3 regions of the Paenibacillus sp. WG02 genome follow, and region 3 is predicted to be linked to each of the others. Evidence: riboswitches for the same ligand, from Rfam matches in the RefSeq annotation. Region 3 holds a riboswitch; each other region holds the start of a gene.
The links. Region 3 has a riboswitch for ZMP and ZTP ahead of rpiB (ribose 5-phosphate isomerase B). Riboswitches for the same ligand answer to the same signal wherever they lie in the genome.

Region 1 (4,587 bases), 2.2 Mb from region 3:
ACGGTGCCAATAAACATGGGAGATGAGCTTAATGGTCACATCACGGAAAGCCACTCTCTCACCCCTTCCATATTGAAATAAAGTATATGTCTATTGTAACTGTCTGCATGTTCAATGGAAATAGGATATTCTACAATGAAATTAAAGATATCCTATAACCCAGTGAGGTGCTATGTTATGAAGCATGAAATCATTCAATCAGACATAACTGTAGTCGGCGGCGGATTAGCAGGTGTTTGTGCGGCAATCGCTGCAGTTCGGTTAGGCCAAACTGTCTCTCTCGTCCAAAATCGTCCTGTCCTTGGCGGTAATGCCAGCAGCGAAGTTCGAGTCTGGGTATGCGGCGCTACCTCCCACGGTGTTCATCGAAATGCGAGAGAAACCGGCATCATGGGTGAACTATTTGTGGAGAACCAGTACCGTAATATCGACGGAAATCCTTATATCTGGGACCTGATCGTACTTGAAAAAGTCAAAGCGGAGAAGAATATCACACTGTTTTTAAACACGGATGTCCATGAGGTAGAGGCCGATGGCGACGAGACTAGTCGAACGATTCGTTCTGTCACAGGCTGGATGATGGGATCTGAACGGCGTATTCGTTTCGATAGTCGTGTTTACCTCGATTGTACAGGCGACGGGTTAGTCGGTTTCCTCGCAGGTGCGAAGTACCGCATTGGGCGTGAAGCGCAAGAGGAGTTTAATGAAGAATGGGCACCACTCGTCGCGGACGATATTACACTTGGAAGCACCCTGCTGTTCTATACCAAAGACGCCAGCCAGCCGGTCAAATATATCGCACCAAGCTTCGCGAAAGATATCACACAAACCTCCATTCCCATGAAACGCATCATTCGCAGCGGAGATAATGGATGCGCTTATTGGTGGATTGAATGGGGCGGCGAGCTTGATGTTGTTCATGAAAATGAGCGAATCCGGGATGAGCTGTCCTCTGTCATTTATGGCATTTGGGATTACATCAAAAATTCCGGTAAATTCGAGAGTGAAAATCTGACGCTCGAATGGATCGGCTCCATTCCGGGGAAAAGGGAATATCGTCGTTTCGTTGGGGACTACGTGCTGAATCAGAACGATATCATCGCACAGGAGCTGTTTGAAGACCGTGTCGCCTTCGGCGGCTGGTCCATTGACTTACATCCGCCACAAGGAATGTATGCCACAGCTAAAGGCTCCAAACATATGCATATGGATGGCAGTTACCATATCCCATTCCGTTCTCTCTACTCCGTCAACGTGACGAATATGCTGATGGCGGGACGCAACATCAGCGCATCCCACGTGGCCTTCGGCACGACGCGCGTCATGGCGACATGTGCCGTCATAGGCGAAGCCGCGGGCACAGGAGCCGCGCTCTGCGCGGCAAAGGGCATCTCCCCCCGCGAGACTGCACAGCAGCCACTTGATCGAGCTGCAGCAGACGCTGCTTCGACAGGATGCAGCCGTCCTCGGTCTGAAGAACGCGGACACGGCAGACCTCGTGCTCCGCGCGGAGATAACAGCGTCCAGCACCTTGACGCGACTTGCGCTTGAGCAATCTGCGTCGGTGCTGCCGCTCACCGCTCATGTGGCGCTTCTCGTGCCGGCAGATCCGTCCATTGACGGCATCGAGCTGCTGCTGAATGCTTCGGAAGCTACAGAGCTGACAGTCGAGCTCTGGAGCACTGGGAAGCCGCAGAACTACGTCCCCCATACACGGGTGACGTCCATTCAAGTAGCTGTAGCCGAGGGTTCTCAGCAGTGGGTAAGGGCTTCCCTCTCTTGGCATCCTGAAACTGCTCAGAATGCTTTTATTATTCTCAGAAGCAACCCGGTGCTTTCGGTCCATCTATCAGCCAGACCACAAACGGGTGTGCTTTCCTTCAAGCATGATGCTGCATCAAAAGATGCCGTAGATTTCGGTGATATGCATCATCATCAGCCGGTCATTGATTGGAGTGCGAAAACATTCATTCGGAAGCCAATTTGCTTCCGTCTGCTCTCGCCAACATCCGCATTCGCAGCCGATAAAGCCGCCGATGGGTATAAACGTCCTTATGGAGGACCTCATCTATGGTCGTCTGCTTGCATGGATGCCTCCCAGCCAGAATGGCTTGAAGCCAGTTGGCCGGAGGCTGTGCGAATTCGCAGTGTACATCTCACTTTCAATGACGACGTGAACGAAGATTTAATTAATCTGCATCATCATCGGACGGAATTCGAGATCATTCCTGAACTGGTCAAAGACTATAAACTTCAAGCCTTCATCGGCGGTGACTGGACCACAGTGGCTGAAGGGCTCGATAATCATATGCGCAAACATGTACATCTTTTGTCTGAAGTTGTAACGACTGATCGACTTCGTGTGGTCGTTGAAGCGATGAACGGGACGGAACGGGCAGAGATTGTTGAAATCCGTTGTTATGGTTGATTTAAGGTAATCCAAAGCACCCATAAATCATTTTAAGAGTTGCATATTCCATAACCTGCCATTATGATTAGATCAATTAAAAGTTGATGTGTGACTGGCGAAGCATGGATACCCATGAGGAAGCACATTGATGTTAAAGCCGTACGCCTGGGCAGAGGTAAGGGGGATTCATCCCCCTTGCCTCTTTGTGTTTTTACAAACATATGAAGGGTTGTGGGTAAAATGAATTCAGAAAAATTAATTTTGGATGGTACACGCGTCGCGAAAAGCATTAAAGAAACGTTAGTCGAAAGAATCAACCAACTGTCTGCAAGAGGAATCCTTCCCTGTTTGGCTACGATACTTGTGGGCGATGACCCTTCTTCCGAAACCTATGTGCGTATGAAAAGCAGCGCTTGCAAGCGGCTAGGCATCGATTCCAGACGGATCCACCTAAATAAAGCAACTACAACAGAGGAGCTTATTGCTGTTATTCAACAATTAAACGAGGACCCTCAGATCCATGGTATTTTACTGCAGCATCCGGTTCCACCTCATATTGATGAAAGGGCCGCGTTTGAAGCCATTCAGATCGACAAAGATGTGGATGGCGTTACCATGCAGGGCTTTGCTCAAAATGCTTTTGGAACGGCCAACTTTCCTTCTTGTACCCCAGACCGCCATTCTAGCCATTCTCGATTATTATCAGCTTCCTATTGAAGGCAAGCATGCGGTAATCGTTGGTCGGAGTCCTATACTAGGTAAACCGATATCGCTTATGCTGCTGAATAGAAACGCAACCGTGACCATTTGCCATTCTAAAACAAATAATCTTCCTCAAATCATCGGATTAGCCGATGTTGTCGTTGCAGCAGTCGGTAAACCTTCATTTATTCAAGGAGCATGGATTAAGGAAGGCGCAATCGTTTTGGATGCTGGATACAATGCTGGGAATATTGGCGATGTTGATTATAAGGCTTGTCATATAAAGGCTAGCGCAATTACTCCTGTGCCCGCTGGAATAGGCCCGGTGACCATCGCGATGCTGCTCAAACACACCGTCTTTGCTGCCGAAAAAAGCAAAATGTTGACCTAAGGCTCCGACATTCTTTTTTCTAAAATAGGTCTTAATAACCCTTGCTTAACCTGACATGGTGTGTTATATTAAAAGTGCGTCAAATCAAGGTTTCCACTTCAAAAAGTTGACATAGGAGTGATACAAATGCCAAACAATTCCGTGCAAATCCCGCAAGGCGAAGAATTGATTCGTGTGGAAATGACGGTTAAGGAAGCGCTTGCATTGACAGGCACTAAATTTAACCAAAACCACAAATTAGAAACAGATGCAATCAAGAAAGTTAAACAATCCTTAGAAGATAAATTATTGACACCTAACCATTAATCCATACGCACTCACCGCACATAGCCCTGACGAACGATTTCTAATCGCTCGCGGGGCTTTTTTCTACTTTCAGAAAGAATTGTTCGGGTATCTCATTTTCATCGCATCAAATTCGGCCGATTGCTTATAATAATCTCGCAGCGCAAAAATCCTACATTTTAAGGAGTGAACAATCATGTCTGAATCTCATAAAAAAACAGGACAATCCAAAAAAAATACAACGGCACGTGCACAAGATCAGAAAACCAATAAAAAAGGTTAATTCAGCCGAATGCTTATAATAATCTCGCACCGCCCAAAATCCTACATCTTAAGGAGTGAACAATCAAATGTCAGAAAGTCATAAGCAGCAAGGGCATTCCAGACAAAATACAACGACACGAACAAATGATCAAAAAAGCAATAAGAACGGTAATAAGAAATAACGATTTTCCACATGAGGAGGCAGATATATGCTCGATCAGCTAGAAAGCAATTATGACTGTGCGAATGCGGGCTCTGACCTGCATAGTTTAAAACAAGAACTTGAACAATTCCAAGGACAAGCAGCCTCTTCCGACAAAGAACAAGAAGAGCATCGGAATCGACTTGAGAATCAAATTCGTTTTATAGAAAATAAGTGTTCCATTCCAAGCGAACATAACCCGCAATGAAGAAAGTCCACGCCTTTGATATCGGGGCGTGGACTTTTTACATTAGTTGACTCTTCTTCTTGTCAAAATACACGGAACCCCTTTACCAACGGCTCCTGGCTCTGACATCATGGCCAAATACCGAA
Region 2 (4,587 bases), 3.4 Mb from region 3:
TCAACTTGCACTCAGCAAAGCAATCAGTGATTTTGACACGAGCCTCGGCAGGCTCAGCCCTGCTCTGGCCATCCACATTGGCGAGCAATTTCACCGTGCTGGCATCCGGATCGGCGTGCTTGGCTGTTATATCAACCCGATTCATCCAGATCCGCAGAAGCGGCGTCATGAAATCAATCGGTTCAAAGAGCATCTGCGTTTCGCCAGAGACTTTGGTACTTCTATCGTCGCGACGGAAACGGCTGAATTAACGACGTACCTCGCGCAAGATTCTGAGCGCTATGAAGCTATTGGTTGGGATACCCTCAAACAAACAGTTGAAGAATTGGCTGAGGAAGCGGAACGTTGGGGTGTCTTCATCGGACTCGAACCCGTATTCACTCACACATTATCTAGCTGTGATAAAATGGTTCGGCTCTTGGATGAGATTCCTTCCAGTAATCTGGGAGTTGTGTTTGATCCAGTGAATTTACTGCCACCCACATCTGTCGAGTCACAAGAAGTATTTCTGTCTCAGGCATTTGAGGCTTTCGGTGATCGTATCGTCCTTGCTCATCTAAAGGATATCGTCGTTCAAAACGACAAGCTGGAAGCTGTGCGATCCGGCAAGGGTATTTTCCAAACGAAATCGTTTTTGGACAAGCTGCATCGAGTAAAACCAGGGATCGACATCTCATTAGAACAGCTAACAGATGATACGATTGACGAAACCGTTCAATACGTAAGAAGCCTTTTGAATTAACACATAGGCCCCATTCTCTCTTTCATTAGAGGAACTGGGGCCTTCTTATTTTGAATGGACGCCTATTTCTTAATATCTGGAACTGTCATGACTTCATAGGCGTTACCCAAATATGTCTGCAGCGCCTTCAACGCCGCAACCCCCACCGCAATGTCATCCTCACCATTCCCTCCACTTACACCGACTCCGCCTATGACACTCCCGTTCACCACAATCGGTAGCCCCCCGACGAAAATAGCAAATTTACCAGGCATCATGGCATGAATCCCAAATGCCTCACCATGGATAGTCGCTGGACCACCGGGTTGATTGAACAAATGTGTAGAGCGCCTGTGACCGCTAGCTGTAAACGCCTTAGCTATGGCGATTTCCGGGCTCGTATTGCGAGCGCCATTCATTCTTTCTAACGCAATGAGATATCCGCCATCGTCTACGATACATATGGTTTCGGCTGCATTCGCCTCTACTGCCGCTTGTATGCCTGCTGCGATCATGACTCTCGCTTCCTCTAATTCAAGCTTAAATACTGATTTCATAAGTCAATTCCCCCCCTGCTTGTCGGCCATTATGATGTGAGCAACGAGCGCCTCTTCCATTCATATGGGGATGTAAAGGGTTTAAGTCATAGTCGTCACTTGAAAAAAGATATTGAATTTCGGTGAAGGAAATTGTAAGATTATAGAAATTAACCGATGTGTGACTGGCGTTAACATGGATAACCATGAGGGAGCACATTGCAAACAGCCGTACGCCTGGGCAAAGTATTTGATCCTTGATCAAGTGCTTTTTTGTGCTTTTATAACAATTGAAAGGTCAGGTGGCTGTTAATGAAAATGGCATTCGTACTATTCGATGGGATGACCGCATTAGACTTCACCGGCTTCTATGAAGCTATTACATGGATGGGCATTTTGGGAGCTAAAGAGAACGTCTCTTGGGATTTCTGCTCCAATAAGGACGAAATTACCGACGACCGTGGCTTAACCGTTAAAGTAACACATGTTTATCCTGATCTATCGGGTTATGATCTCCTGTTTGTACCTGGCGGATTTTCAACGAGAAGCCTTAGATTCGACGCTGTCTTCATCGCTTGGCTCCAAACTGCTGGTAATGTGACTTACAAGGTTTCTGTTTGTACAGGTGCGTTGTTACTGGGTGCAGCCGGATTCCTGTATGGAAAAAAGGCCACTACGAATCCTTCCGCCTACGATTTACTGACACCTTACTGTTCCGAAGTCATGAAAAAACGAATCGTCAGAGACGGGAATCTCTTCACTGGTGGCGGCGTTTCGGCCTCTATTGACTTAGGACTATTCGTCATTGAATCCCTAACTGATTCGCATTTCGTTCAGCAAGTTCAACAAAAGATGGATTACCCTTATTATAAAGCGGGACAAATGTCTAATGTGAATTTGGACTGATTAGCCTTCTCAATACGGATAAACGGCTTACACTTGCTTTTGGCGAGAGAGAGATTGGGTGTTTGGGTGTTTGGGTGTTTGGGTGTTTGGGTGTTTGGGTGTTTGGGTGTTTGGGTGTTTGGGTGTTTGGGTGTTTGGGTGTTTGGGTGTTTGAGTATTTGGCTGTTTCGGTGGGTGTGAGAGAATGAGTGAGTTTGTTCAAATATTTGTCTACTTACACGCTCATCCATGTAATGTTGTTGTATTTTATACAACATTACGCTAGCAAATCCACGATTTCCTCACGATTGTTGCATAAAATACAACAATTCCAGCCAATAGTAGCATTTTAGCAAGAAATTGGGCTAAATTGTTGCACAAAATACAACATCTTCACCTATGCCCAGGCGAATTGATAGGAATTGTTGTACGCTGTACAACAATTCACTCTTTTTTCCCCACATCAACAGTAAATCGGAAAACCATAAACCAGAAGACAAATCCACACTCACACTCGAGCCAAGTCAGTATCTCACCCTCCCGAGCAATGGGTAAGCTCCACTCCCGCTTGACCCGAAACAAACAAATAAATAAGCCTACCCAGCACTCATAAAGTGTCTGGATAGGCTTACCTGCATTATTTTTTAGGCTGTTCACGGTTAACGCGAACGGGTCTCTCGACCCAATTCTCACGATTCATGCGTTGAACCTGATTTATCGGATTCTTAAGATCGATAACCTCGACAGTCTTCCCCTCCGCTTGCATGGTGGCCGCGAGCTTTTCCTTATAACTCGTTCCAGGTGCTGGTCCGCCACCCCCATTGCGCTTCCCCTTGTTCCATACTCTACCTTTACTCATTTCACCACTCCGTTTTTGTTCTAAGTGTAAAGGCATGTGTAGAAAAACGCAAATTTTTGCTGCCAATCCTTATCAACTTTATGTCAAAAAGGTGATTACCCGCTCCAAAACCAGTCACTTCACGGGTCCCATGCTTCCAATGGTCACCTTAACGGAAACATGAATGTCCGCCTTAGACAGCGCTTCTCCCCAATGATCCTCCACTTTCTTGTATTGACTATATTCGTTGGCCCGTGCGTAGAGTCCAAGCCCAATAGGATCGATTTGATGCTTCTGTATGTTTTTGATGAGTTTCTCGAATTGCTTTTGCATATGTTCAGAAATCATTTTCTCTAACTCTTTTCCATTCTTTCGTACATCAAAAGGGAATAAAAGTTCAGTAAGACCGGCTGGCATTTTAATGTTGATATCGAATCGAAACTTATCCTGCTTGTACGAGGTTTTTATTTTCGTTTTCATTCCTTGAACCGATATACTTAAATGGTCTGTTTGGAATGGACCGCTCTTCTTTTCACCAGGAATCGGAAGTGTAAAGCTAACAGGTTTCTTTGCGTTTTTATTCAATATTTGAAGTAAACAGGTTTCCTCTATGTTCAGCGAGGTCTTATATTTCCCCTTATGATCCAGAAGTGAAACGCCAGTCAGCCTGATCCGTTTGGCCTTGTCCAACTGAATTTCGGAAATATAGGGCGTTATCCCCTTCTCATACATTTGCCAATGCAGCTTCTGCAGCGTTGTTTTTGCCGTTTCCGATCTATCACTCTTCGTATCGACCATCCCCCGCAACAATAAAGGTAACATCGGCTGATCTTTCGGATGTAGGTATACAATATCGGAAATAGATCCATCGACAGCGATGATTCTGGGTGTTAATGGATTTTTCATATCACGAAAAAAGACGTCAAGTATCCGGAACCAGTTTTCATGTTCGAAGATGCGTTTCCCGATAAGCATGACTTGAACCTTTCTTCCTGTAATAACACCTGGTGAAAATTCATCTTGTTGCTCTCTCGATTGACGAATCGTTAGCGATTTCACTTCGACTTCTAGTGTTTTTTTCTTGATATCTCTGCCGAATGCAGGGCTATTCAAATATACAAGCAGGTTGTTTTCATTATCGAGATCCAAGCCAATAGCAAGGTTGTTAGTCGAATCTTCCATATCCAACCGATCACTACACCCCGGAATGATAATAATAATCATGATAATAATCAAAACGTACAGCAACCGCTTGTTCATAAGTGCTTCCTCCACCCCAAACGATCATGTATCCATACATACAGGAGTAAACAACCAGGCAATATGTACTCGACAACAAAACCGATTTGACCAAGCAAAGTATCCATCCGTTCGCTTTGAAAATAAGTAGGCATGAAGAAATACGTGCCCACAGCGATGAATAACCAAAGCAGCCGCAAATGATTACGGTGGTCCTTTTTTCCGATTAGCCAAGTTGTACAAAAAACGGTCATGTACATCGTGGGTATCCATGATATTGAAAAGATAAGTAAATAAACCGCGATAAATAGCACTTCGATCCGTGATATAAACTTAAACTCAATTGCTTTCAATAAATTGATTGTCGG
Region 3 (4,587 bases):
GGATGCCGAAACACCACGTGCTCCTGGGATGAAATATACACATTACGCACCAAAAGGATTTATGCATATCGTTCAAGGCGAAGATGCAGAAGCTGTTGCTGAATGGATCCAACACGATATTGATGCCGCCAAAACACGAGGTGAGTCAACGGGTATTCTTACATTTGAGGAAAGAGCTTCTCGTTACCATGCAGATTTGGTTATTGCCTGCGGATCGTTAACGCAACCGGAAACAATTGCTCAGGATCTTTACGCTGCGTTAAGGCAGTTTGATCAAGAAGGTATTCAATATATTGCTGCAGAGGGTTGTCCAGAAACGGGGATTGGCCTTGCGATTATGAATCGTCTTCGTAAAGCAGCCGGTCATCGGCTTGTACGTGTTTAGCTAGCATGATTCCCTGTTTGTCCGCATATCTTGAGAGAGAAACGTGGACAAGGGGGATAGCGCATGCTCGCATCTGGGGTGGAATTTGGGCAGCTGGTAACAATTATTATTATGGCGATTGCTTTGGGCCTAGATGCTTTTTCCTTAGGGATTGGCATAGGGATGAAGGGTATTCGTTTGATTGATATTATGAAAATTAGCTTCGTGATTGGTATATTTCACGTTCTCATGCCTTTGATGGGGATGTTTATGGGGCAATATGTTTCATTGCTGCTCGGGAATGTCGCTACAGCGGCTGGGGGATGTTTGCTCATTCTTTTGGGATCGCATATGGTGTATAGTTCGATTCGAGGAGAAGAAGCGACTTCTTTTGATCATCGGTCAGCTTGGGGCCTGACGATCTTCTCACTTAGTGTTAGTATTGATTCATTCTCTGTGGGTGTATCCCTTGGCATGTTTGCTACGGATATTGTGTTGACCGTGCTGATATTTGGTCTGTTTGGGGGTTTGTTATCCATTGCCGGTTTGTTGGTTGGCAGGCGGGTAAGCGGCTGGGTAGGTGAGTATGGCGAGGCGTTTGGCGGGCTTATTTTACTCACTTTTGGGATCAAGTTTTTACTATGATACAATAGGGGTGTAAAAGTTTTCGTCTTAGCTTATGCTTATGATTAGGAGGGAATCATGTTGCGAATTCTATTTGTTTGTACAGGAAATACGTGCCGCAGTCCATTAGCAGAAGGTTTGCTGCGTATCAAGGTGCACCAAGAAGGGCTTGCGGCGGAGGTTCGTTCAGCAGGCGTTTCCGCGGTGACGGGCGGTCCAATCTCCAGAAATAGTGCATCGCTTCTACAGGAAGCGGGTTTCAAGGAGCCCATAAGTTCTTTGGCGATCCAAGAGTCTGAAGTGAATTGGGCTGATCTTATTTTGACGATGACGATGGGACATAAGCGTACGGTTATCCAGCGGTTTCCGGGTGCGATTGAGAAGACTTTTACACTCAAAGAGTACGTAGAGGATGACGCTCATATTTTACAGGCGATTGAGGAAAGGGAGCAGCTCGTTACGGAGCTTCAGCTCAAACAGGCTCTTTCGCAAGCAGTATCTGTAGAAGAAAGAAGCCGCATTTATAAACTTGAACATGCGATTCCTGACTTTGACATTTCGGACCCGTTCGGAGGCTCAATAGAGATTTACCGACAAACGGCTGAGGAGATCAGCGGGAGTTTAGATAAATTGATTCCGAAAATACGTGCACGAAACGAAGGCTCCAAATAACTCAGGTACGAGATTTACGAATTGCGGATACATCTTTACACATGGGGTAGAATGCGATAAAATAGAGGTACTAATCAAGACTCAATGTAACTGGCGACGAGTGGGAGTAACCACAGTGGAGCATTGAGCTATACGGCCGGTCGCCTGGGCAAAAGAGCAACGCGCGTTTTCTAGCGTGTCCGCTCTTTTTTTCGTTTTCTGGTGAGCTTTGGGATATAATAGGATGGTCGAATTCGAACAAGCAAAGGAGCGTTCTATTCATGAAAATTGCCTTAGGTGCAGATCATGCAGGCTATCGTTTGAAAGATGTTATCATTCCTTTTATTGAGTCATTAGGTCACCAAGTCGTCGATTATGGCTGCAGCTGCGCAGATTCGGTTGATTATCCCGACTATGCGCTTCAAGTTTGTGAGCAAGTGGTATCCGGCGATGCGGACAAAGGTATTCTGATTTGCGGAACGGGTATCGGAATGTCGATTGCCGCGAATAAGGTTCCGGGCATCCGCTGTGCACTCGTACATGATCTGTTTTCAGCGAAAGCGACGCGTGAGCACAATGATACGAACGTACTTGCCTTAGGGGAACGTGTTATTGGACCGGGTGTAGCAGAGGAAATCGTGAAAATTTGGCTCGAAACTGAGTTTTCTCAAGGTGTTCGACACCAAAATCGTATTAACAAAGTGCAAAGTATCGAAGATCGTTTCACACTGCACCCATAGAATTTTTCCTAACGGAAAATTCCAGAAACGAGGGATCACGATGACAGATTCCATTCTATCTAATGTTGCCGAGGCTATGGAAACGAATCTTCGGGAATTGGTCAAAGTCGGCAATCTCAGATCAGGTCACATTCTGATTATCGGAACGAGCACGAGTGAAATTCTCGGGCATAGGATCGGTACATCGGGGACGCTGGATGCGGCCAAGCCGATTTTTGAAACGGCGCAAGGAATAAGCCGCGAGTTCGGACTGCACTTAGCCTTTCAATGCTGCGAGCATTTGAACCGTGCGATCGTTATTGAGGAAGAGCTGCTAGCGAGCATGCCTCAGCTTGAGCCTGTCTCTGTCATTCCGGTGCCAGAGCCGGAGGCTCGATGGCCTCCTATGCGTATCGCCATTTCACGAAGCCGGTCGTTGTCGAGAAGATTCAGGCACATGCCGGAATCGATATTGGCAGCACGCTCATCGGGATGCATTTGCGCCCAGTTGCTGTGCCAGCAAGGCCGCCAGTACGTAACATTGGCCATGCCTATGTAACGATGGCTTTTACCCGGCCTAAGCTGATTGGCGGTACAAGAGCTGTATATCTGCCTGATGAAGCGGAACAACTCTATCAAACAGCCGCACCTGATGCGGATTGCTAGCTATTACCTCAATGAATAAGACTTAACAGATAAGACTACCCTGTAGGAGGAATTTTAATATGACAAACTTTTTGAGTAAACAAGATCCTAAAATTGTAGCAGCTATGAACCTTGAGCTTGCCCGTCAACGCGACAAAATTGAGCTTATCGCATCTGAAAACATCGTTAGCCAAGCTGTTCTTGAAGCTATGGGTACTGTGTTAACGAACAAATATGCAGAAGGTTACCCAGGCAAAAGATACTATGGCGGCTGCGAGCACGTAGACATCGTAGAAGATATCGCTCGCGATCGTGCAAAAGAGCTTTTCGGTGCTGAGCACGCGAACGTTCAACCGCATTCCGGCGCACAAGCCAACATGGCTGTTTACCTGGCAGCTCTAAACCCTGGTGATACGGTACTGGGTATGAACCTGGCACATGGTGGTCACTTAACGCACGGCAGCCCCGTGAATGCGTCCGGTATTCTCTACAACTTCGTAGCTTACGGTGTAAGCGAGAAAGATTTCCGTATTGATTACGACGATGTTCGTAAAGCTGCATTCAAACACAAGCCTCGCATGCTCGTAGCTGGCGCAAGTGCTTACCCGCGCACAATTGATTTCGAAGCTTTGGCTTCCATTGCTAATGATGTAGGAGCGCTGTTCTTCGTGGATATGGCTCATATCGCAGGTCTTGTTGCTGCTGGTTTGCACCCGAACCCAGTGCCGCACGCACATTTCGTAACGACAACAACACACAAAACGCTTCGCGGTCCTCGCGGCGGTATGATTCTTACGCGCAAATCTTGGGCGGCAGCAATCGACAAAGCGGTTTTCCCTGGTACCCAAGGTGGTCCTTTGATGCACACGATCGCAGCAAAAGCGGTTTCCTTCGGTGAAGCTCTGCAACCAGATTTCAAAACATACGGACAAAACGTGATCAACAATGCACAAGCATTGGCGACTGCTTTAACAGCTGAAGGTATTAACTTAGTTTCCGGCGGTACAGATAACCACTTGATGCTGATCGATTTGCGCAACTTGAACATTTCGGGTAAAGACGCTGAACACGTTCTAGACGAAATTGGTATCACAGCAAACAAAAACGCGATTCCTTTTGACCCAACAAGTCCGTTCATTACTAGCGGTATCCGTCTAGGTACACCGGCTGTAACATCCCGTGGTATGAATGAAGAAGCGATGAAAACAATCGCGAAAGTGATTGGGCTTACCTTGAAAAACCCGAAAGACGAAGCTGTTCTAGAGAAAGCACGCGGTTTAGTGAAAGACCTGACAGCGCAGTATCCGCTTTACCCTGGTTTAACTTATTAATTTCTTGTTCAAAAAAAAGTTCAGGCCGGCTCTCTGGAGTCGGCTTTTTTTTACCCTTTTATCCGTCTAAAGGCTGTTGACGAAAGTAGGGAGGCAGACCTATACTTCTTGGTAATTCGTGTAAAAGGAGGTTGCATCCATGCAGCTTGTTTTACAGTACGTGCAGTTGAAATCAGCAATCATGCGAGTACACAATTTTCAACAAACCGATATGGATGTGCCCGTGTCCGTTGAAGAAATAGCCGGTTACCTG

Region 1: linked by a shared signal. The riboswitch ahead of ACBP55_RS28550 (bifunctional 5,10-methylenetetrahydrofolate dehydrogenase/5,10-methenyltetrahydrofolate cyclohydrolase) and the one ahead of rpiB (ribose 5-phosphate isomerase B) in region 3 are both predicted to bind ZMP and ZTP.
Region 2: linked by a shared signal. The riboswitch ahead of ACBP55_RS15125 (DJ-1/PfpI family protein) and the one ahead of rpiB (ribose 5-phosphate isomerase B) in region 3 are both predicted to bind ZMP and ZTP.

Annotation. Positions count from the first base shown of each region.
Region 1 covers NZ_AP036016.1:6,295,877-6,300,463, forward strand. Annotated here, with positions in the region: gene ACBP55_RS28540 (helix-turn-helix domain-containing protein) at 1-54, opposite strand, end outside; partial or broken gene ACBP55_RS28545 (FAD-dependent oxidoreductase) at 178-2,428, shown strand; ZMP/ZTP riboswitch at 2,509-2,588, shown strand; partial or broken gene ACBP55_RS28550 (bifunctional 5,10-methylenetetrahydrofolate dehydrogenase/5,10-methenyltetrahydrofolate cyclohydrolase) at 2,651-3,503, shown strand; gene ACBP55_RS28555 (hypothetical protein) at 3,630-3,809, shown strand; gene ACBP55_RS28560 (DUF2524 domain-containing protein) at 4,262-4,462, shown strand; gene ACBP55_RS28565 (hypothetical protein) at 4,505-4,587, opposite strand, start outside.
Region 2 covers NZ_AP036016.1:3,423,149-3,427,735, reverse strand. Annotated here, with positions in the region: gene ACBP55_RS15135 (sugar phosphate isomerase/epimerase family protein) at 1-742, shown strand, start outside; gene ACBP55_RS15130 (GlcG/HbpS family heme-binding protein) at 805-1,278, opposite strand; ZMP/ZTP riboswitch at 1,429-1,507, shown strand; gene ACBP55_RS15125 (DJ-1/PfpI family protein) at 1,570-2,163, shown strand; gene ACBP55_RS15120 (hypothetical protein) at 2,780-3,001, opposite strand; gene ACBP55_RS15115 (Ger(x)C family spore germination protein) at 3,116-4,240, opposite strand; gene ACBP55_RS15110 (GerAB/ArcD/ProY family transporter) at 4,237-4,587, opposite strand, start outside.
Region 3 covers NZ_AP036016.1:38,694-43,280, forward strand. Annotated here, with positions in the region: gene ACBP55_RS00190 (L-threonylcarbamoyladenylate synthase) at 1-385, shown strand, start outside; gene ACBP55_RS00195 (manganese efflux pump MntP) at 449-1,009, shown strand; gene ACBP55_RS00200 (low molecular weight protein arginine phosphatase) at 1,067-1,660, shown strand; ZMP/ZTP riboswitch at 1,737-1,817, shown strand; gene rpiB (ribose 5-phosphate isomerase B) at 1,921-2,379, shown strand; partial or broken gene ACBP55_RS00210 (TIGR01440 family protein) at 2,420-3,024, shown strand; gene ACBP55_RS00215 (serine hydroxymethyltransferase) at 3,084-4,334, shown strand; gene ACBP55_RS00220 (ABC transporter substrate-binding protein) at 4,474-4,587, shown strand, end outside.